2 regions of the uncultured Enterovirga sp. genome follow, and region 2 is predicted to be linked to the other one. Evidence: riboswitches for the same ligand, from Rfam matches in the RefSeq annotation. Region 2 holds a riboswitch; the other holds the start of a gene.

Region 1 (11,435 bases), on a different contig from region 2:
ACCCTGTTCGATCTCCTGCAGGCGGAGCGCCGCATCGGCGTGAAGCTGACGGAGAGCTTCGCGATGTGGCCGGGTTCGTCGGTCTCCGGCCTCTTCATCGGCCATCCGGACGCGCATTACTTCGGCGTCGCCAAGGTGGAGCGCGACCAGGTCGAGGATTACGCCGCGCGGAAAGGCATGGACATCGCCGAGGTCGAGCGCTGGCTGTCGCCGATCCTGAACTACGACGTGGCCCGGTATCGTCTCGAGGCGGCTGAGTAGCAGCCGCTTCCGCTATCAGAGCGAGCAACCCGAGCCGCAGCAGCCGCCCATGATGGCGCGGCCACTCAACCAAGCGGCTTCTACTCGGAACTGACGAGCTGGACCCGGGCCAGGCCTCCGATCCCGAGCGCCTGGGCGGAGGCTTTCGACAGGTCGATGACGCGGCCATGCGCGAAAGGCCCGCGGTCGTTGATGCGGACGATCACCGACCGGCCGGTCTTCGGATCGACGACCTTCACCTTGGTCCCGAACGGCAGGTAGCGGTGGGCGGCGGTCAGCGCATTCTGGTTGAAGACCTCGCCGCTCGCCGTTCGGCGGCCATGGAAGCCGGGCCCGTACCACGAGGCCACGCCGGCCTGGAGGGGGCGTTCGGGCTTGCCGGGTCCTGGCTCCTGAGCGGCTACGGCGAAAGCCGGCCAAGCCGCCGCCGCGAAGGCTCCGGCCTCGCTCCAGGCGGGAGCAGCACCGGCAGGCGTGACCTCGACGATGCCGGGCAACGCCACACCGTCGGCAAGCCGAGATTCGGGAAAGGACGGCCGCGGCGGAGGCCGGATCGCGAGGCGTGACAAGGTCGTGTCCCGAGCGGCCGCGGCCCGAATGACCTCCTGCACGGGGGAGGGCGCCGGCGCAGGCGCGCCGGTCCCTAGACGAGGATCGAACTGGAGGCTCGCAGGTATCGCGGCGAAGGCGGGCCGGAGCCCGAAGGGAGAGGCCAAAGCCGATGGTGGACCGAAGATCGCCTCGGCCGTGAGCGCATGCGTGCCGGGCGGCGCGGCCGGGGCCACCTCCGGCCCGATCTCGGCGATCGCCAGAGGCAGGTCCGGCACGGGCAGGATCACGAGAACCGGCTCAGCCGTCAGCGCGGCTGAGGGCGTCGAGGATGCGACCGGCAGCGAGGCATCCATTGCCGCGCGCTGCAGCGACGTCGAAGCCAGAAGCGCCGTGGCGCCCAGGGCCACGGTTCCGGTAGACCAGGCGATGAGAGCTTTCGCGGCCATCGCCGCATTCTGTACAATGATGGACGGATTTCAAGCAAGCTCGGCCGAACGGGTAGTAGCGGCACCGGAGCCGTCTCCAAGACCGTATCCAGTACAGGTCGGACGAGGTTCGAATGCAGAGTCGAATTTTAATGCTTTTTTAAGCATACATCGCGAAATCAGTGCGGGAACGTGAGTGTTCCTCTGCAGAATACCCGGTCCGTAATGCGGATGTGTCGCTTGTGATGACGCGCCGGTACGCGGTTCGGCCGCGTTCTAGACTGCGGCTTGGGCCTGCCGGGTGTAGGCGAGCCAGTCCTGGACGCGCCGCTCCGGGTCGGCCGCCTGGGTGACATCGCTGACCACCGCGATCGAATCAGCGCCGGCCGCGAACACGCCGGGGGCGCGCTCCAGCGTGATTCCCCCGATCGCAACCAGCGGGATCGATCCGATCCGGCGCTTCCAGACGCCGATCCGGTCGAGTCCCTGCGGCGAGAAGCGCATGGCTTTCAGCGTCGTGGGGTAGATCGGCCCGAGCGCCACATAATCCGGCGCGTGGGCGAGGGCGGTTTCGAGCTCGTCCTCGTCATGGGTCGAGATGCCGAGCGTGAGGCCGGCCCGGCGGATCGCCGGCACGTCGGCCTCGGCGAGATCCTCCTGGCCGAGATGCAGATGCGACGCCCCGGCCTCGATCGCGGCCCGCCAATAATCGTTGACGACGAGCCGCGTCGCCGTTCCGGCTATGACGGCAAGCGACGCCGTCACCAACCGGAGGGCCTCGTCATGCCCGAGGTCCTTGGCGCGGAGTTGCACCGTGCCGATCCCGAGCCGCACGAGCCGCTCGACCCAGGCCAGGCTGTCGACGACGGGGTAGAACCGGTCCGGGTAGGGGAGGGCGCTCATCCGGCTAAGGGTCCTGATGCTCTCCGCTCATGCCAGCGCAAGCCGGCATCCACTCCCAGGCACCTGTGCGCTGGACGGGCTGGGTCCCGGCTTCCGCCGGGATGAGCGGGGGTGGGTTTCAGCAGGGCGAGCCTCATCCGGCTGCGTGCCAGAACGGAGTCCCGACGACCGGTGTCGAGGGCGAGGCGAAGTCGCGTTGCGGCATCAGCCCGGCCTCATGCGCGAGACGTCCCGCCTCGACCGCGAGCGCGAAGCCGCGCGCCATGGCGACCGGGTCGTCGGCCTTGGCAATGGCGGTGTTGAGGAGGACGGCGTCGTAGCCGAGCTCCATCGCCTCCGCGGCATGGGAGGGAGCGCCGAGCCCGGCATCGACGATCAGGGTGACGTCGGGAAGGCGCGAGCGCAGCGTCTGGAGCGCAGAGCGGCTCACGATGCCCTGGCCGCTGCCGATCGGCGAGGCCCAGGGCATCACGACCCGGCACCCGGCCTCGACGAGGCGCGAGGCGACGCTCAGATCCTCGGTCGTGTAGGGAAAGACCTCGAACCCGTCCCGGCACAGGATACCGGCGGCCTCGACCAGACCGACGACGTCCGGCTGCAGCGTCTCGTCGTCTCCGATCACCTCGAGCTTGATCCAAGGGGTCGCGAACAGCTCGCGCGCGAGCTCGGCCGTCGCGACGGCCTCCTTCACGGTCCGGCAGCCGGCAGTGTTCGGCAGCACCTTGACGCCGAGCGACTGGATGATGCGCCAGAACGCATCGCCGCTGCGTCCGCCGCCCGCCTCCCGGCGCACCGACACGGTCACGATTCCGGCGCCGGAAGCCTGGATTGCCCGTTCCATCACGGCGGGGGATGGATAAAGCGCGGTGCCGACGAGGAGGCGCGAGGCGACCTCCTGACCATAAAGCTGCATCACACCGCTCCTCACCCGCCCTGACGAGGCGTGACGACTTCGACCGCATCGCCCTCCGCCAACTCGATATCGGCCCAGCGAGCCCGGCGCACGACCTCCTGGTTCACGGCGACGGCGAAGAAGGTACCCTCGTAGCCGAGTTCCGCGAGGAGGTCGGGGATGCGCGTTGCGCCGACCTCGGCCGGCTCGCCGTTGACGGTCAGGACCATCGCATCACCTCGTTGTCCCGAATTCCCGACAAGACGTAATTCGCCACCACCTCGCCCAGGGCCGGCGCCATCAGGAAACCGTGCCGGTAGAGTCCGTTCACGGCGATGCGCTGGCCCTTCACTTCGATCCGGGGGGCATGATCCGGAAAGGCGGGCCTGAGGGCGGTGCCGAGCTCGACGATGCGGGCCTCGCCGAAGGCTGGATGAAGCGCATAGGCCGCAGTCAGCAATTCCAAGGCGGAGCGGACGCTGACACCGGACGTGTCCTCGCTTTCGATCGTGCTCGCCCCGATCAGGAAGCGGTCACCCGGGCGCGGAATGACGTAGAGCGGCCAGCGCGGGTGCATCAGCCGCACGGGGCGGCGCAGCGCGATCTCGGTCGTCTCGACCAGCACCGTCTCGCCCTTCACGCCCCGCAGCTCGGGCAAGGCGTCGCGGGCGGCGATCCCGCGGCAATCGACGACGAGGCCCGGCGCGGTCGTCGGGTCCACGGCGGAACCGAAGCGGATCGGAACTCCGCGCCGGGTCAGTTCGGAATGCAGAGCCGGGAGCACGGTGCGGGGTTCGACATGACCCTCGTCGGGGAAGAACAGCCCGGTCCGGAACCGGCCCGCCAGAGCAGGCTCGAGATTCCCGATCTCGGCCTCGCTCACGGTCCGGTGCCCGGATGTCTGGCGCGCGAAACGGTCGAGGTCGCCCCGATCGCGCGGATGCGAGACGACGAGGGAGCCGAGCAGCGAGGTCTCGGGCAGGTGGCGCCGCCACAAGTCGATCGAACGACGGCCGAGCCGGACGACGATCGGCTCCGCACCATCGCTTTCGCAATCGGGGGCCAGCATACCGCCGGCCCAGTAGCTGGTCGAACGCGACAGCGAGGGATCGTCGCGCTCATGGAGGCTGACCGGGAGACCGGCCTCGCTAAGCATCAAGGCCGCCCAGGTGCCGCAGATGCCGGCCCCGATGACGGAGACGGCGTCCGACGATGGCGAAGGCTCTGTGTCGCTCATTCCGTCCCTCCGCCGATGCGAGTCGGATCAGGTTCAAAGGGTTCGGGCCGAACCTTGGTTCGGCGCCGTCTCAGCCCGGCCGGGCACCCCTCGGATCGTCTTAATGTGTGCGGGCACAGGGGATTTCACAACCCCGCCCCAAGCCGACCCCGAGTCTCACGATCCGAACTGCGCGCCGAGCTGCTCCAGGTATTCGGCCACGTCGAGATGCTCGAACATCTTGCCGAAGGTGAAGGTCATCCCGGGCTCGACGGAGAGAGTACCGTCCGGCGTCACGATGCTGACCGCCTCGATGCAGCGCCAGGACCCGTCCGGCTGCCGCTCGAAGGCCTGCAGGATGTGGATGTTGTCGCTCGTCATCGTGCCTCTACCCCGTCGAGCGCCCGCGGCAGGAGCCGGACGAGGCGCTCCGCCCATTCGGCCTGCCCATCCTCCCCGCCGATGAGATCCTGCCGGATCTCGATCCCGACATGGACGATGCCCCGGCGCTCGCCATGGACCGGGATCGTGTAGTCGGTCTCGTCCGATACGGAATAGGGCTCGTTATCCCCGACGACGAGTCCTGCCTCTCCGCTGAGCAGGTCGCGCAGGCTGCGGGCCAGGCGCGCATCGCGGCCGTAGAGGGTGCCGATATGCCAGGGCCGGGACTCGCCGAGATAGGTCGGCGTGAAGCTGTGCATGGCGACGAGCACCGTCTCGCGTCCGCCGCGCTTGCGGCCCTCGAGCGTGTCGTCGATGGCGTCGTGGTAGGGCTGGAAGATCTCCCGCCGCCGCGCCTCCCGGTCGCTCTCCGGCAGATCGAGGTTGCCCGGGATCGGCGTCGCCTCGCTGAGCACCGGGATCGAGTTCGGCACCATTGGCGGCCGGTTGCAGTCGATCACGAGCCGCGAATAGAGCTGCTCGACGAGGGTGGCGTCGAGCGCCTCTGACATGCGGCGCGACACGGCCGCGACCCCGATATCCCAGGCGATGTGCCGGTCGAACTCGGATTCGGCGAGCCCGAGCTGGCCGAGGCGGCGGGGCACGCGGCGCCCGGCATGGTCGCAGGCCAGCAGGATGGGCGAGCGGCCGTCGGGTCTGTGGAGCGCGACGGGCGACGGCTCGTCGGGTCCAAGAAGTGTCTCGCCGCTCATCACCGCCCGGTTCTCGCGCCCCGGTCGCCGGCGGCCAGCGTGATGTAGCGCAACTGGCTCGGAACCTGCTACCCCGAGGCGAGGCCGGAGACGGGATGGGTATCTTCAGGGTCAGGCACGAAACGACGTACCGGTATCGGTCCGTCGTCGCGCTCGGGGAGCATCGGCTGATGCTTCGCCCGCGCGAGAGCCATGACCAGCGCATCGTGGAATACGCGATCGAGATCCGTCCCGAGCCGACCGCCTTCGGCTGGTCTGAGGACGCGTCCGGCAATCTCGTCGGCTCCGCGCGGTTCGGCCGGAGAACCAGCGAATTGTCCGTCGTCGCCACGATGGGGGTCGACCACACGCCGTTTCGCGAGGCAGCCCTCGCCATCGCGGATCACGCCCGCACCTGTCCCTTCTCCTACGGCGCGGAGGAGATGCCGGATCTGGCCCGCTTCATCGAGCGCCAGCATCCCGACCCGCAGCATGCGGTCGACGGCTGGGCGAAGGCGATCCTGGCCGAGGATCCCGAGCGCGGGACCTGGAGCTTCCTTGCCCGCCTCAACGCCACGATCCGGCGAGACTTCGCCTATCTCCGGCGGGAGGAGGCCGGCATCCAGGCTCCGGCCCAGACGCTGCATCTTCGGCGCGGGTCGTGCCGCGACTTCGCGGTCCTGATGGCGGAGGCGGTCCGGACGCAAGGGATGGCGGCCCGTTTCGTGTCCGGCTACCTCCACGTTCGCTCCACCGACGAGAGCGCCCGGCGCGCCGGGGGTTCCACCCATGCCTGGCTGCAGGTCTACCTGCCTGGCGGGGGCTGGATCGATTTCGACCCGACGGGCGGGGCGGTCGGCAACGGCGACCTCGTCCGGGTGGCGGTCGTGCGCGACCCGGACCAGGCGGCCCCGCTCGCCGGAAGCTTCTTGGGCTTTCCGAGCGATTTCATCGATATGTCGGTTACAGTGGACGTCACGGCAGAGAGGTCGCGGCGGTCCGAAGCAGAAGCGCCGGCGGTGGCCGCATGAGCTTGGGCCGGCCTGGAGGAGCGCCATGAAGATCCGTTGCGGCTACGAGATCACCTACGACGTGCGCTCACCCTCACCGATGATCCTGATGCTGAACGTCGCCCCGGACCGCGAGCGGGATGTGGTCGAGCGTGTGGACGAGGTCGCGTTCTCTCATCCCGTCCGGCACAGCGACTATCGCGACATGTTCGGGAACCGCTGCGTGCGTCTCGTGGCCCCCACCGGCACCCTCGTCATCACGAACGATTTCGTCGTCACTGATAGCGGGCTGCAAGACGAGTTCGCGCCGGACGCCGTCCAGCACGCGGTCGAGGACTTGCCGTCGGAGGTGCTCGTCTACCTCTTGGGCAGCCGGTATTGCGAGACGGACCGCCTGTCCGACACGGCCTGGTCGCTGTTCGGCAACGTCCCGAAGGGCTGGCCGCTGGTCCAGGCCATCGTGGCCTATACCCACGAGCGGATCACCTTCGGCTACCAGCATGCCCGCGCGACCAAGACCGCCTTCGAAGGCCACCAGGAGCAGAAGGGCGTGTGCCGGGACTTCGCCCATCTCGCGGTCACGCTCTGCCGCTGCATGAACGTGCCGGCCCGCTACGCGACCGGCTATCTCGGCGACATCGGCGTGCCGGTCGACGAGAATCCGATGGATTTCTCGGCCTGGTTCGAGGCCTATCTCGGCGGCCGCTGGTACACGTTTGACGCCCGCCACAACAAGCCCCGGGTCGGCCGAATCGTTATGGCCCGCGGCCGCGATGCGACGGATGTCGCGATCGTCACGAGCTTCGGCGCCTGCAACCTGACCGGGTTCAAGGTGATCACGGAAGAGCTGAAAGAGGGCGCTTAGCCGCTCTCCCCGTCATCCCCGGGCTCGCCTACGGCGAGAACCCGGAACTCACGGAAGGGCGACCGACAGGAAGGCTGATCTGCGGTTGTGTGAGCCGTGGGTTCCGGGTCTGCGGAGCAGCACTGAGTGCTGCACCGCGCCCAGGATGACGTGGGTGGCTCAGCCCTTTCGGGCCTGCAGGTAGTAGTTCGCGTTCCGCCCGAACAGCAGGCCCCGCAGCATCGCGCGAAGCCGGTCGCTGCGGCGGAGCGGCTCGAGCGGAGCGCGGGCGGCCGTGTAGGCAGCGGCCTTGGCCCAATCGAGGGCGGGGCTCATGCCCGGCGGCTTCTGCGGCATGCCCCATTTGCGCAGCAGCGCGTTGACGAACAGCACCTTGTTCGAGCGCCGCACGGCCGGCGACTTCCAGGTCACCGCCATCGAGATCGAATAGCTGTCGCCCGTCTTGACCCAATGCGGCCAGAGATAGGGGACGAAGCAGCCGTCGCCGGCCTTCATCGTGAAGACGGTCGCGCGGTCTTCGAAATCCGGCCGATAGGGCAGGTTCCTGTGCATGGAGGGCGTCACCTCGAAGGCGAGGTCCGGCACGACGGAGCGGTCCTGGTTGTCGATCACGTGGAAGAACTTGTCGCCGTGGATCTGGACGAAGAAATTGTCCTCGGGATCGGAATGGAAGGGCGTCGTCGCGTTCGGCGAGGAGACGAAGACGAAGCCTTCGAGATGAGTGAAGCCGGCATCCGCGGCGTCGCGATGGCCCATGTCCCGGGCGACACCGTCCAGGACCTCGCGGAGCAAAGCCGCATAGGCCGGCATGCGCTCCACGCGCTTGAGCACCAACCAAGCATTCGCCTCCTTGATCCGGCGAACGACCTCGATCGCAGCCATGTCGACGAGGGGCGTCTCCTCCGGCTTCTGGTCAATGCCGACCTTGCCGGAATTATACTCGATCCCGTCGGGCGGCATCTGCCCGGCGAGTTCGACGAGCTTCTCGAGCGAGAAGAGGGGGTGGTCGGCAAGATTGTGCCGCGTCGCGAAAGGCCGCTCGGGGAAGGCCTTGCGGGCCTCCTGGTCCAGCTCGATCAGCGCAGTCATGTCGATCTCCCTCGTGCCGGCCCCTTCGCCGTGTCCCGGAGCGAGATAGCGCGCGTTCTTTCGCCGAAACCCTAAGCCGCGGGTTCCAAGCCGGCCTTCCTGCCGGTTTCGTTAGCGCCGGGTGGACGAGACCTCGACAATTTCGTGGCATAGCGCTTGGCGCGCACGATGGCGCCTTCGCGAAGCGTCTCGAAGGCGAGTGCGGACCGGAAGGCGGGGCCGCCGCCCGGTCGTGTCGCTACCAGGAGGGACGCGACCCGGAAGCGCCCCGTCCAGAGCCGGTCGATCATCGGGTGATCCGCGACGGCGACCGAGTCCGCCTCGTCCAAAGAGGGGTCGTCCAGGAGGTGGGCGGTGAGGTCGAGGGTCAGGAGCAGCCCGGGCGAGAAGCGGGCGAGCGCCTCGTCATAGGCCGTCTTCACGTAGAAGGCGCGGCGACCGGCGATCATGACGAGGCCGGCCGCGATCGCGCGCCCGTCGAGCCGGAGCGTCGCGACCCGGTAAGAGCGGTCGCGCATCCCGGCCGCGATCTCGCGAAAATAGGCGCTGGCTCCGGCCGCGCTCCCGAGGTCCGTGCCGGCGCGGCCCTTCCACCCCGCGGCCTCCAGCGCGATGAACTCCTCCGTCGCGGCCGTGACGTCCTCGGGCAAGTTGGCCACGCAGAACGTCAGCTTGCCCTGCTCGCCGAGGCGCCGCCGCTGCCGCTCGGCCTCCTTGCGGCGGCGAGTCTCGAGCGTCGCCCGAAAATAAGCCTCGCTGCCGAGGCGGCTGTCGAGGAAGGCGCGGCCATGGCCGCCGAGCTTTTCGACCGGCAGGCCACCGGTGCCGGCGGCCTCGACCAGCGCGGCGGCGACCGGGCCGTCCTCGCTCAGGAAGGGGAGGAGAATGCCCGCGGCTCCGACCTGCGCCAAGCCAGCCAGCATGGCGGCCCAAGTCTCGTCCGGTCGATCCGGATCGACGAGCGGCGTCGAGAGTGGCCCGTAGAGTTCAGGCGCACGCCGGATGGGGAACGGGTTCAGCACCCGGCCGCGCGGGCGTAGCACCGGCAGGAGGCCGACCAGGCGGCGCGTCTCGCCATCGCCGCGCCAAGCGACGAGGAGGCGAAGATCCGCGCCCCCAGGCAGATGGCGCGAGCGAGCATTCAGCGCGTCGGCCGTGAAGAAGGCGTTGGGCTCGAGCGCCCGCGAGGAGAGGTCGTCCCAATGAGGACGGAAGGCCGGCCACTCCCCCAGGGCGAGGAGCTCGGCCGAAAGACCCGGCGGGACGGGCCAGGGCCGCGACATCAGGCGGGCCGCCATCTGGGGATGACCGTCATCCGGATCCCGAGCCGGCGCTTCGCCGCGACGAACAGCAGCGCGGCCTTGAAGGCCATGGCGAGCGACGTTCCGAGCGCCGCCCCGACCGGCCCGAGTACCGGCGTGAGAATGAGGCAGAGCAACAGGTTGGCCAGGAAGGCGCAGGCATACACGAAGGCCGCCGCCCGGCCGTGATCGGCCATGGCCAGCGCCCGGTCGGCCGGGCCGACGACCGCGCCGGCGACGAGCCCTGCCGCCAGGATCGCGACGATCGGGGCGCCTGCCGTAAAACTCGGGCCGAAGAGAGCGAGAAGCGGGACCGCGAGCGCCGAGAGCGTGGCCGCGACCGCGAGGGTCGGCCAGAAGGTCCAGCGCACCGTCTCGCCCGCGAGGCGGGCCATGCCGTCCCGGTCGCCCCGCGAGACCTGGGTCGCGAACCGGTGAGCGCTCGTGCTGGACACGCCGTAGGAGACGAAGGAGGCGATCGCCACGATTTTGGTCGCGGCGAAATAGGGGGCGATCTCCTCCGGCGGGACGAAGAGCTGCATGACCAGGATGTCGGTCGCGCCGAGCAGAAGCATGAACCCGACTTCGCCGAGCAGCGGCCAGGAAACCGTCGCCCAGCGGCGAAGGTCGGTTCGGCTCGGCCCGGCGGGCGCCATCCGGGCGAGCCGCCGCTGAAGGGCGATACCCTGGCCGGCGGTCGTGAGGAGAACCGCGAGTCCGGTCGCGACCATCACGGTCGCGGCGGTGCCGGGTTCACCCACGGCCCACAGCCCCACGACGAGGGCGAGCAGGAGAGCCGGCCGGACGAGGTAGTCGGCTGCCAGGCCCAGCACCGCGAAGCCGCAGGCGCGGGCGATGCCGGTCTGGATGTCCATCAGCACGTAGGCCGGGAGGACGAGAAGCGTGATCGCCGCGACCGGCCAATAGGGACCGAGCAGGCCTGGCGAGGTCGACAGAAAGGCGACGGCCGCGAGGGCGCCCAAAAGGCTCGGCATGGCACCGAGGCGGCGCGAGCCGGTCAGGAAGCCGCGCAAGCCCGGTCCGTCGTCTCGCTCGCGGTATTCGGGAACGAGCTTCGAGGCCGCGAGCGGCAGGCCGAGCGAGAGAATGCCGCCGGCCACGAGCAGCCACGTCCAGGCGGTCGAATAGATGCCGTAATCCCGTTCGCCCATCCAGCGTGCCAGCAGGACCTGCGTCACGAAGCCGAGCCCGGCATTCAGCACCCGGGCCGCGAAGGCGCCGACGGCGAAACGGCGGGAGAGCCCCGCCTCGCTCCGGTCGCGAAGGATTGCGACGAGTCGGGCCGCCAAGGCCGTGGGGACCGGACTCCTCTCGATATCGCTGATGCCTGCCATCAGAGGCGCTTAGCAGGGCAGGATGAACAATCGGTTCGAGCGAACGACGTCACTCTCGTCATTCCGGGGCCGCGAAGCGGAGCCCGGAACCCACGAACCGCACCACGGCCGGCGTTTCGTCAGCCGTGGGTTCCGGGTTCGGTGCTCTGCATCGCCCCGGAATGAAGATCCGACAATGCGACCGTCTTCGCCGGATAGCGGCAGAGGTCACGGATGATGCAACGCGGGCAGTCCGGCACCCGCGCCTTGCAGGTGTAGCGCCCGTGCAGGATCAGCCAATGGTGGGCGTGGCTGAGATAGCGGGCCGGAATGCGCCGCTCGAGTTTCGCCTGCACCTCGTCGGGCGTCGCCGCGATGACGATCGGGATGCGGTGGGATACCCGGAAGACATGCGTGTCGACCGCGATCGTCGCCTCGCCGAAGGCGTTGTTCA
Region 2 (11,435 bases):
CGACGGGGCGGGCCCGCTCGGGCAGGGCGACCGGACCGTCGTCATCGACGGGGACCGGCAGGGCCATTTCCTGGCCGGAACGGCGGTCGAGGGCCGGCATCTCACCATGATGGTCGATACCGGCGCCACCATCGTCGCGCTGACGCACGAGGACGCGGCCGCGGTCGGGATCCGGCCGGCTCCCACCGACTATCGCGCCCGGATGTCGACCGCGAATGGCGAGGTCGCGGCGGCCCGTGTCCGCATTCGCGAGATCCGGATCGGGGAGATCTATGTCCGGGACGTGGACGCCGTCGTCATGCCGCGCGGGCGCCTCCGCACGAGCCTCCTCGGCATGTCCTTCCTGCGCCAGCTGCGCGGCTTCGACATCGCGCAAAACCGGCTTACGCTGCGCGGCTGAGCCGGCGCGTGAGCGGCGGCCGGGCTTGACGCCGGGCTTCGGCTCCGGCCAACCCGCCGCATGACCCTTCCGGACGTCACGGACACCGTCTCCAGCCTTCGCGACCGCGTGGCGGCCTGGCGTTCGGCCGGGCTCGGCATCGCGCTCGTGCCGACAATGGGGGCGCTGCATGAAGGGCATCTCGCGCTCGCCCGGCGAGCTCGGGAGGTAGCCGACCGCGTCGTCGTCTCGATCTTCGTCAATCCGAAGCAATTCGGCCCGGCCGAGGATTTCGAGCGCTATCCGCGAGCCGAGGCGCAGGACCGGGCACTCCTGGCCGGCCTTGCCGACCTCGTCTTCGCGCCGAGCCCCGCCCGCATGTATCCGCCGGGCTTCTCCACCACGGTCTCGGTCGAGGGGCCGAGCGCCGGGTTCGAAGGCGATGCGAGGCCGGGCCATTTCGACGGCATGACGACGGTGGTGACGAAGCTGTTCCTCCAGGCCGCGCCCGACATCGCCGTCTTCGGCGAGAAGGACTGGCAGCAGCTGCAGGTGGTCCGCCGGCTCGTGCGCGACCTCGACCTGCCACTCCGGATCCTGGCGCATCCAGTGGTCCGCGACGAGCATGGTCTCGCGCTCTCGTCGCGGAACGCGCGCCTCTCCGCCGACGAGCTCGCGCTGGCGCGCCGGCTCAACGTCGTGCTGGCCGAGGCGAGGGACGAGCTCCGCCGCGGAAGGCCGGTCGAGGAGGCGCTGGCGGCGGGCCGGCGCGAACTCGCCGAACTCGGTTTCGGGCCGCTCGACTACCTCGCTCTGGTGGACGGCGACACGATCGCGCCTCTCCGGAGCCTCGACGGCGAGGCGAAGGCGCGCCTGCTCGTGGCCGTCCGGCTGGGGCCGGTCCGGCTGCTCGACAATCTCGAGGTGCCGGGCCCGGGCAGCGGCGCGTGAAGCCGGGCACGATCAGGCGTCGTTAACCATCGTCGGGCAGGGTCGATCGGGACGATTTTGGTCGGGGACGCCCGATCGCGACCCAGAGCAGGCCCGATGATCCCCACCGTACAGGGCGACCTGCCCTCGAATTTCGCGGCCCGGCTCGCACTCTATGAACTGGATGCCGGGGCGCTCGGCCAGCTCGCCGCGCTCTGGCCCGTCACCCAGCCCGCGCTCCGCGAGGGAATGGCTCGCTTCCTGGCGGCGGAGATCAAAAACCCGGCCGTAAGCGAGCTCTTCCGCGCCCATGGCGAAACCCTCTGCCGACGCGAGGAGGAGCATCTCAGCCGGGTCCTGTCGGGACAACTCGACCGGTCCTATGTGGAATCGGCCCGCCGCCTCGCCGAGGAGCACGAGCGCCTCGGCGTCTATGCCCGCACCCGCCTCTTCGCCGGCAACATGGTGCGGCGCACGATCCTGACCGCCGCAGGCCGACGCTATCGCTTCTCGGGACGGCGCGTCGCCGAGATCGGCTCGCTCGTGGCGCGCGCGCTCGATTTCGACATCGCGATCTCGATGACGGTGCAGCAGGACGCAGCCCTCAAGGCGTCGGAGAGCCGTCGCGAGACGGTGGAGGGCGCGATCAGGGAATTCGAGCCGACGATCGGCGCCGTGGTCGAGGCCGTGACCAAGGCCTCCGACGCGCTCCGGGTCTCCTCGGCCGAGATGCGGGGCGTGGTCAGCGAGACCTCGCTCCGGATGGCGTCGGTGACGCGGGTCTCGGGCGAGGTCGCGGCCGGCATCGAGGACACGGCGGCCGCGACCGAGCAGCTCGCGGCCTCGATCACCGAGATCGGCGCCCAGAGCGACGGCAGCCTCCGCCTCGCCCAGAGCGCGAGCACGGACGCGGAACTCTCGATGGCGAGCCTCGACGACCTCGCGGCCGCCGCCCAGGCGATCGGCTCGGTCGTTGAGCTGATCTCGACCATCGCGGCGCAGACCAATCTCCTGGCGCTGAACGCTACGATCGAGGCGGCCCGGGCCGGCGAGGCCGGGCGTGGCTTCGCGGTCGTCGCCGCCGAGGTGAAGGCGCTGGCCGGCCAGACCGCCAAGGCGACGGGCGAGATCTCGCGCCAGATCGCCTCGATCCAGGAATGCACCCGCCGGTCCATCGACCAGATCGGCGGCGTCTCGGCGCTGGTCGCCAGCATCTCGTCGGCCGCGACCGCGATCGCGGCCTCGGTCGAGGAACAGGGCGCGGCGACCCGGTCGATCTCGGAGGGGATCCGCCGCATGGCCGCCACCACCACGGACGCCTCCGACGACGTCCGGGCCGTGGAAGGCGCGAGCGGCCGCAACCTCGCCGCCGCCGACGACATCGTCGGCTGGACCGAGCGCCTCTCCGCCGGAGCCGGCGACCTCGAACGCGACGTCGGCCAGTTCTTCACCCGGGTGCGCGGCACGGGGTGATCCCCCCTTCGCGGAACCCGGAACCTACGGAAGCGCGGCGGAAAAGGAAGCGATCCAGGAACGTGTGCAAGCCGTGGGCTCCGGGTTCGGCGCTCCGCGCCGCCCCGGAATGAGGTCGGCTGCCCTATTTACTCGCCACCCCGGCCCGCTTCACGGCCCAGAGCAGGTTCGACTCGTTCGGACGCCAGCGATACCCGACGCCGAAATCGATCTTGCCGGGCGGGCTCTTCCGGTAGAGGTCGCGCAGCTTCGGCTGGCCACGACCCGAGAAGAGGCTGATCGGCCCGAGATAATGGCCGTAAGGCTTCAGGTCCCACCGTTTGTCGTCGAAATAGGTGACCGGGATCCCGGAATCGTCCTCGAGGATCGCGGCGCTCCGCTCGAGAAGGAAGTCCCGCACCTGCGAGAAGTTGGGCAAGTGCATCAGGTAGGAGGCGCTCTTCACGAGCGCGTTGCCCTCGCCGAGCTTTGCGCCGAGCTTCGCGAGATGGCCGCCCGAAAAACCGTCATTCGCGATGTTGGTGCTGAAGTAATAGAGAACCTGCTCGCGCCCATCCGGGCCTGCGAAGACGATCTTCGCCCCCTCCGCGCCGGTTTTCCCGGCCGGCCGCGGGCCGGCGATCGCCTCGCCGGTCTCGTCGAGATGGATCAGGCTCGCGTCCCGGACGGTCTTCCCGGAGCGGGAGAGGAAGACGTAGAGGACCGGCAGCGTTCCGTTGAGCGGCGAGGCGCGGAGCTGGCCCTGCATGTTCTTGGTCAGGAAGAAGCTGATGCGGAGGATCGACCGGAGCGAGATCTGCAGCGCGCCGAGGCCCTGATTGACCCCGGCCCGTGGCATCTTCAGGACGTCCGGGATGTTTCCGACCGGCTCGAGCCCGGCCATGACATAGGTGGTGGCCTCCGGGAAAAAGGCGTTCGCGTAGAGGAAGTCCGGCCCGCTGAACATGTAGTAGAGGACCGGCCGCTTCACGGTCAGGTTGGCGCTGGACCAGGCCCTGACCTTGCCGAGCGTGCGAGCTTCGACATTGGCGAAGGCGCCGTTGAAATAGGCCGAATGCTGCTTCCACCTCGGCTCGGCCGCGAGCGGCTCGAGCGGAGAGCCCGCCGACGGCTGCAATCCGGCGAGGAACCGGGCGGTGTCGTCGGGCGTGGCATTGCCCTGGCTCCAGGCCGGGGCCGCGAGCAGCAGGATGCTCGCGAGAAGGACGAGGATCCTCATTTCGTCGCCGTGCTCTCGGCCGCTCGCGGCGATTGCAGACGTGCGGCAAGGAAGTAGATCAGGAGCCCGGCCAGCATCATCAGGAAGCCGGCGAGTGACTCCATCGGCCGGTTGGTGACGAGGTAGAACATCATGAAAGCGGTCACGGCGAGGAAGATGACGGGGGTCACGGGATAGCCCCAGGCCCGGTAGGGCCGAGGCAGGTCGGGACGGGTGATGCGGAGCTTTATCACGCCGAGCACGGTCAGGAACGAGCAGAAGATCAGGCTGAACTGGATGAAGTCGAGCACGGCCTCGAAGCTCTGCGTGAAGAGGAGCAGGCTCGACACGACGACCTGGAACAGGATCGCGGGACCGGGAACGCCGTTCCGCCAGCGGACCGAGAAGATGCGGAGGAACGGGTTGTCCTCGCCCATCGCCATCGCGACGCGCGGGCCGATCCACATCATCGCGCTGATGGTGGAGACGAGCCCGAGGCAGATCAGCCCGCCGACGAGCCGCCCGCCCGACTCTCCGAAGATGTGCGTGCCGGCGATGACGGCGACGTCGAGTTGGCCGACGAGTTTCGAGATCGGCGTCGTGTAGAGGAAGACGGCGTTCAGCGCGATGTAGAGCGCGACGACGATCAGCGTTCCCCAGAACAGGGCGCGCGGCAGGGTCCGGTGCGGGTCCTTGAGCTCGCCGATGATGTAGGTCGCGGCATTCCAGCCGGAATAGGAATACATCACGAAGATGAGGCTGATCGCGAAGGGCGCGCTCAGGATGAGCGCCGGATCGACCGCGCTCGGCGCGAAGCTGATCGGCTGCCTTTCGCCGAAGGCGAAGCCCGCCACGATGAAGGCCACGATGAGCGCGAGCTTCACGACCGTCGAGACGATCTGGAACAGGCTGCCCTGGCGCGTCCCGGCGAGATGGACGAGCGACACGAGCCAGATCACGGCGAGGCCGAGCAGGAGGGGCGGCGCCGTGGGCACCATCGCCTTCGCGTATTGTCCGAAAGCCAAAGCGGCGAGCGCGACCGGTGCCGCGAAGCCGACCGTCGCCGAGAGCCATCCGGCCAGGAACCCGACCGCCGGATGGTACGAGCGGGTGAGGAAATTATACTCGCCGCTCGAGCGCGGAAACATCGAGGCGAGTTCGGCGTAGCAGATCGCCCCGCAGAGCGCGACGACGCCGCCCACGAACCAGAGCAGGACCAGCGAGAAGCCGGACGTGATGTCCTTCACCTGGAAGCCCAGGCTCGTGAAGACGCCCACGCCGACCATGTCGGCGACCACGATGGCGGTCGCCGCGACAGTGGTAACGCTGGGTACAATCGTGCCGTTCGCGGCCGGTAACGTCATGACGAGCGCCGCAACGGCCTCCAAAATGCCACACTGGACTCTCTTTGAGGACGGCACGCTTTACAATGTCATTTTCCGGTTGTGCTGCACCGCGAGAAACGGTGTGCTCATCGGGTCACAAGAGCGAGCGGGTTCTGATAACGGGTTGGCAACCATGCCGACCTATCGTGGCCGGGTCCGGCGAAGACCGTTCCGGTCTGATGGGGGTTGAATGAGGCTTTTGGAGGCTCGGCAACGGCGGGACGAGGCGTGGGTCGCCGCTCGTCCGGTTGCCTGCTCCTCAGGTCGCCTCCTCCGCTCCCGTATCGTCGCCGATCCCGATCCCGTCTTCGACCTCGGCCCGGACCCGTCCGACGCAGCCGCTTGGGACGCGGCGCCGCTCCCGCTCTCCCTCTCGCCTCTCCCCTCCGGGGGCTCACTCCGAAGCTCCGGTCGATGGGGGCGCGACCTCGGTCTCGCGGGCGCCGCCGCCCTCGTCGCGACCGTCGGGCTCGCCGCCTGTTCCGGCGCCTTCCAGAACGCCGCGCCTGTGCCCATCGTCGCGACCTCCGAGGCTCCGGCCCGGGTCGCCGCCGTCGTCGCGCCACGAATCCTCCCCGCCCCGGCCGTCGCGGCCGAAATTCTCGTCCAGGAGACAGCCGCGACGTCGGCCGCCTCGCCGCAGCCTGCGGCCCCGCCTTTCCTCCCCAGCGGGGAGGTGATGAATGCCTTGATGCAGGGCGGAGGACCCGACGCGACGGCGAGCTTCGTCGCGCCGCCGGCCCGCCCGAGGGAGTTCGCCGCCGAGCCCGCCAGGATCCGCACCGCCCGGCTCGAGGATGGCGGGCCCGCCTCTTCGCTGTTACGTCAACCCGCCACCCGTCCCGCGGGCGGGCTCCGGCAGAACATCACCCGGCTCGTCCAGTTCGAGACGGCGCCCTTCCCCTATGACGGCATCGTGCCGGGCACGCAGCAACCCTTCCTGAACACGGAACAGGGCGAGGAGCGCGGCCACCGCACGGGCCGAGGCCGGGTTCTCCTCGAACAGGAGACCTTCAGCGACAACCGCGTCCTCACCCACATGCCGCAGGGCTTCGACGTCGACCGCCCGGGCGTGATGGTGGTCTTCTTCCACGGCCACGGCGCCATCCTGAAGCGCGACGTGCAGAACCGGCAGCAGGTGCCGGCGCAGATCACGGCGTCCGGCGCCAATGCCGTGCTGGTCGCGCCGCAATTCGCCGTCGATGCCTCGGATTCGAGCGCCGGCCGGTTCTGGGAACAGGGCGGTTTCGCCCGCTTCCTCGACGAATCCGCCAAGCAGCTCGCCCGCCTCCAGGGCGACCCGGCCTCGGCCGAGAAGTTCGCCGCCATGCCGGTCGTGATCGTGGCCTATAGCGGCGGTTTCGTGCCGGCCGCCTATGCGCTGCAGGCCGGCGGCGCGAAGGAGCGGGTGCGCGGCGTCGTGCTTCTCGACGCCATCTACGGCGAACACGAGAAATTCGCGAGCTGGGCCGCCTCGACCAAGAACGGCTTCCTGGTCAACGCCTCGACGAACTACACCAAGGCCCAGAGCGTCGGCCTCGAGCGTCTGCTCGCCGCCCGCGACGTGACCGTGAGCACCGAGCTGAAGCCGAGCCTGTCGCGCGGGGGGGCCACCTTCCTGTCGACCGGCGGCGAACACAGCCACCGGGACTACGTGACCCAGGCCTGGACCGCGAAGCCGATCGCCGACATCCTTTCCCGCCTTCCGGAATACCGGCTGCGCGGCGGTGGCGACGCGGTCGCCACGCTCGACAGCGGCTCCCGCAGGCAGCGCAGCGCCGCGGCGCAGTAGGCGCCGCCGCCTGGACCGTCACATTCCGGGGCTCGCGGAGCGAGAACCCGGAACCGACGGCACGCACGCGCTCTGCGGACTTCTTGCCCTTCCGCTCTTCTCCATGGGTTCCGGGTTCCGCTGCGCGGCCAGGAATGGCGTGAGGAGGAGCCCGCGCTGACCTGTCAGCGCGCCTTCAGGAACTCCGGTACGGCGAGGAGCACGAACTCGTTGTCGTCCGCCTTGTTCGGCTCGCGGCTCGACGAGAAGGGCAGGTTGTTGTCGTTGCCGACGATGATGTGGTCGGCATCGACGATCTCGACATTCTCGATGGTGAAGAACGGGAAGGCGAGCGCGCCGTCGGTGAGCGGCTTGCAGGCCTTCTTGTCCGGGTCGGCCATGCGCATCAGGTCGACATGGCCGATCTTGCGCGCCGGCTTCCCGGCCTGGGCCTCGCCCATCTCGATCTTGTAGACGCGCTTGAACTTCGGCAGGTCGTGGAAGCAATCGGGCCGGCGCTGGCCCGCGGGGCAGGCCTTGTCGGCCGTGCCCTCGCCGTTGTCGCGCTCGATGACGAGCGCGGTGGTCGCGTCGATCATGTTGAAGTCGCCGATCGCGTTGCCGTTCGCCTCCAGCACGTATTTCCAGTGCCGGCCCGTGTACTTCCCGGCCGCGACGTCGAATTCGAGGATGCGGAGATATTCCTTGCCGCCCTCCTTTTCCCAGTCCTTGGCCTCGGCATTCCAGACCGGGCCTTCGAGCAGCGGGTAGAGGAAGCGGCCGTCGGGCGAGGAGGCCATGCCCTCGAACCCCTTCGAGCGCCGGACCTGGAACTCGACCGCGCCGCCGGGGACGGCCGGCGTCGTCACCGCGGGATGGTCGGGCGAGCGCACGACCTTGCCGTCGACCTCGGTCTCGAACACCGCCTCGATCGCGCCGCTCATGTCGGCCCGGATCAGGTAGGGCCCGAATTCCTCGCCGATCCAGATCTTGCCGCCGACGACCTGAAAACTCTCCGGGTCGAAATCGGACCCGGTCAGGTAGCGGGTCGGCGTCCCCTCGTTCGCGATCCGGAACGGCACCTTCCGGTTCGGGTCGCGCAGGAACACGGTCTCCTTGCGGTCGACGTTGCCGGTCGCGAAATCGATCGCGTAGCGGTTCAGGTAGAGCATGGCGTCGGGCGAGTTCGCCTTGGCGCCGGCGCCGTTGTCGGTCAGCACCCAATAGGTGCCGTCGGCCATGCGCTTGATGCCGGAATGGCCCTGAAGCGGCTGGCCCCGGAACGGCATCTTCAGCCCGGTCGGGCGACCGAAGGAGGTGCCCTCGACGGTGCCGACCGCGTCCACGCGCTTGCCGGTCGTGAACTTGCCCCAGTTCCGCAGGTCCTCCGGCGCGTCCGCCGGCGCCTCGATGAAGCTGTCGGCCGGCAGGAGCGCATGGCCGGAGAGCTTCGCCGGAAAGGCCTGGTCGGCGAAGGCCGGAGCGGCCGAGGCCGCCGCGAGCGCGAGGATGAGGGGGAGCGCGGTGAGGCAGCGGGTCATGTCGGGGCCGTGGTGGGTGGCGAGGTGGCCCTTAAGCGCTGCCGTCCATGACGGGCGTGCGACACACCCGACGGAAGCCCGACCTCGATTGACAACCGCATGACGGCGTCCCACCTTCGTGTCGTTCCGAGGGGGGTCCCGCGAGGGGGCTGAGATACGGGTGAGCCCGTGACCCTTGAACCTGATCCGGGTCATGCCGGCGAAGGGACGGGAACCGGCGACGCCGCCCTTCCGCCCCGACTCCTGCACCCGCACGGCCGCGACCGGCCAGGAGGAGACGCGCGATGACCATCCATGTCGAGAAGCCGAAAGGCGTGCCGCAGAGCGTGACGACGGGCCCGATCACCGGCTCCCGCAAGGTCTACGCCTCCCCTGCCGGCCATCCCGCCATCCGCGTGCCGCTCCGCGAAATCACCCTCTCCGACCCGCTCGAGCCGCCGGTCCGGGTCTACGACCCCTCCGGCCCCTATACCGAGACCGACTCGCGCATCGACCTGCTGCAGGGCCTGCCCGGCATCCGCGACCCCTGGATCGCCGCGCGCGGCTACCCGGCCATCGCGCCCCGGCAGGTGAAGCCGGAGGACAACGGCAACATCTCCCCCGACAAGCTCGTCGCCGCCTGCCCGGCCGAGCGCGTCATCCGCCGCGGCGAGACGGGCCAACTCGTCACGCAATACGAATTCGCCCGCGCCGGCCTCATCACGGAGGAGATGCGCTACGTCGCCCATCGCGAGAACGTGGCGCGCGACGCCGCCCGCGAGGAGGCCGAGGCCATCATCGCCGACGGCGAGTCCTTCGGGGCCGAGATCCCGGCCCATGTGACGCCGGAATTCGTCCGCTCCGAGATCGCGCGCGGCCGCGCCATCATACCGGCGAATATCAACCACCCCGAGGTCGAGCCGATGGCGATCGGCCGGAATTTCCTCGTCAAGATCAACGCCAATATCGGCAATTCGGCCGTCGTCTCGACCGCGGCCGACGAGGTGGAAAAGCTCGTCTGGGCGATCCGCTGGGGCGCGGACACGGTCATGGACCTGTCCACCGGCCGCAACATCCACAACATCCGCTCCTGGATCATGCGGAACTCGCCGGTGCCGATCGGCACGGTGCCGATCTACCAGGCGCTGGAGAAGGTCGACGGCGACCCGCTCAAGCTCGACTGGGAGGTGTTCAAGGACACGCTGATCGAGCAGGCCGAGCAGGGCGTCGACTATTTCACCATCCATGCCGGCGTCCGCCTCGCCCACGTGCCGCTGACGGCGCGCCGCACCACCGGCATCGTCAGCAGAGGCGGCTCGATCATGGCGCGCTGGTGCCTCGCCGGGCATCGCGAGAGCTTCCTCTACGAGCGGTTCGACGAGATCTGCGACATCATGCGGGCCTATGATGTCTCGTTCTCGCTCGGCGACGGGCTCCGCCCGGGCTCGATCGCGGACGCGAACGACGCCGCGCAATTCGCCGAACTCGAGACGCTGGGCGAACTCACCAAGATCGCCTGGGCCAAGGGCTGCCAGGTGATGATCGAGGGCCCCGGCCACGTGCCGATGCACAAGATCAAGGTGAACATGACGAAGCAGCTCGCCGAATGCGGCGAGGCGCCCTTCTACACGCTCGGGCCGCTGACGACAGACATCGCGCCCGGCTACGACCACATCACGAGCGCGATCGGCGCCGCCCAGATCGGCTGGTTCGGCACCGCCATGCTCTGCTACGTGACGCCCAAGGAGCATCTCGGCCTGCCGAACCGCGACGACGTCAAGGTCGGCGTCATCACCTACAAGCTCGCCGCCCACGCGGCCGACCTCGCCAAGGGCCACCCGGCCGCCCAGGTCCGCGACGACGCGATCTCGAAGGCCCGTTTCGACTTCCGCTGGGAGGACCAGTTCAACCTCTCCCTCGACCCGGACACGGCCCGCTCCTACCACGACGAGACCCTGCCGAAGGACGCCCACAAGGTCGCCCATTTCTGCTCCATGTGCGGCCCGAAATTCTGCTCCATGAAGATCACCCAGGACCTCCGCGCCGAGGTTTTGGCCATGGGCGACAACGCGGTGGCGGACCTGCAGGCGAAGGCCGCACAGCTGACCCGCGGCGAGGCGGAGGCCGGGATGGCGGCGAAGAGCGCGGAGTTTTTGGCGGAGGGTGGGAAGTTGTATGTGGAGGCGGGGGAGTAGTACTTAGCGTGAGCAAAACCGAGATTGCATTGGCGGCGATCAAGGAGGTTCCGCCAGATATATCCCTCCCGTTCTTCGTTGACACGGTTGATAAGTTCGCGAAGGCGTTCGCTTACCGTGTAAGGCAGCGCTCTCGGACAGGCGTACTTGCCGAGATACGGGGCCATTTCATCCACGAAGGCCGTCAAGGAGAAATCACGAGATCGGAGGGGGACATTGATGAAATCAAGCTAGCCAAATCAGAGGCGTCCTTTGTACTCAAGAACGAAGAGGTAGAAAGATTCACCACTAGGATGCGGATCGAGTAATAAGCGATCTCGCTGGCCAATTTGCATCATCGATCACGAAAACTTTGATCGCGACGCTCCACGAGACCACAACAAAAACTGGAAATGTCGTCAGTGGGAATGGCGCCCTTCTTAACAATGAACTAATGCTACAGGCGCTTGAGAAAGTGGAGCATGACTTTAATGAGGACGGTGAGGGCGGCTTGATGATGCTGGTTCATCCTGACATGATGAGTAGGATTGCGGTTCTAGAGCGAGAGTTTCAATCCTCCCCAGAGTTAAAGCGGCGTTACGACT

What was found. Region 2 has a riboswitch for thiamine pyrophosphate ahead of thiC (phosphomethylpyrimidine synthase ThiC). Riboswitches for the same ligand answer to the same signal wherever they lie in the genome.
Region 1: it holds a riboswitch for thiamine pyrophosphate, as region 2 does, so the genes downstream of both, ACFE87_RS21465 (FAD-dependent oxidoreductase) here and thiC (phosphomethylpyrimidine synthase ThiC) in region 2, are expected to answer to the same signal.

Annotation. Positions count from the first base shown of each region.
Region 1 is NZ_CAXTAZ010000059.1:10,089-21,523, reverse strand. Features, by position in the region: gene metH (methionine synthase) at 1-261, shown strand, start outside; gene ACFE87_RS21485 (septal ring lytic transglycosylase RlpA family protein) at 342-749, opposite strand; gene ACFE87_RS21480 (thiamine phosphate synthase) at 1,515-2,141, opposite strand; gene ACFE87_RS21475 (thiazole synthase) at 2,275-3,054, opposite strand; gene thiS (sulfur carrier protein ThiS) at 3,066-3,263, opposite strand; gene ACFE87_RS21465 (FAD-dependent oxidoreductase) at 3,254-4,270, opposite strand; TPP riboswitch at 4,258-4,371, opposite strand; gene ACFE87_RS21460 (hypothetical protein) at 4,427-4,630, opposite strand; gene ACFE87_RS21455 (N-formylglutamate amidohydrolase) at 4,627-5,403, opposite strand; gene ACFE87_RS21450 (transglutaminase N-terminal domain-containing protein) at 5,499-6,413, shown strand; gene ACFE87_RS21445 (transglutaminase family protein) at 6,439-7,257, shown strand; gene ACFE87_RS21440 (cupin-like domain-containing protein) at 7,417-8,346, opposite strand; gene ACFE87_RS21435 (GNAT family N-acetyltransferase) at 8,418-9,644, opposite strand; gene ACFE87_RS21430 (lipopolysaccharide biosynthesis protein) at 9,629-10,957, opposite strand; gene nth (endonuclease III) at 11,122-11,435, opposite strand, start outside.
Region 2 is NZ_CAXTAZ010000050.1:24,708-36,142, reverse strand. Features, by position in the region: partial or broken gene ACFE87_RS20055 (TIGR02281 family clan AA aspartic protease) at 1-400, shown strand, start outside; gene panC (pantoate--beta-alanine ligase) at 461-1,330, shown strand; gene ACFE87_RS20045 (methyl-accepting chemotaxis protein) at 1,427-2,782, shown strand; gene ACFE87_RS20040 (hypothetical protein) at 2,907-4,001, opposite strand; gene ACFE87_RS20035 (APC family permease) at 3,998-5,344, opposite strand; gene ACFE87_RS20030 (alpha/beta hydrolase) at 5,556-7,157, shown strand; gene ACFE87_RS20025 (esterase-like activity of phytase family protein) at 7,322-8,677, opposite strand; TPP riboswitch at 8,797-8,902, shown strand; gene thiC (phosphomethylpyrimidine synthase ThiC) at 8,962-10,851, shown strand; gene ACFE87_RS20015 (hypothetical protein) at 10,860-11,159, shown strand.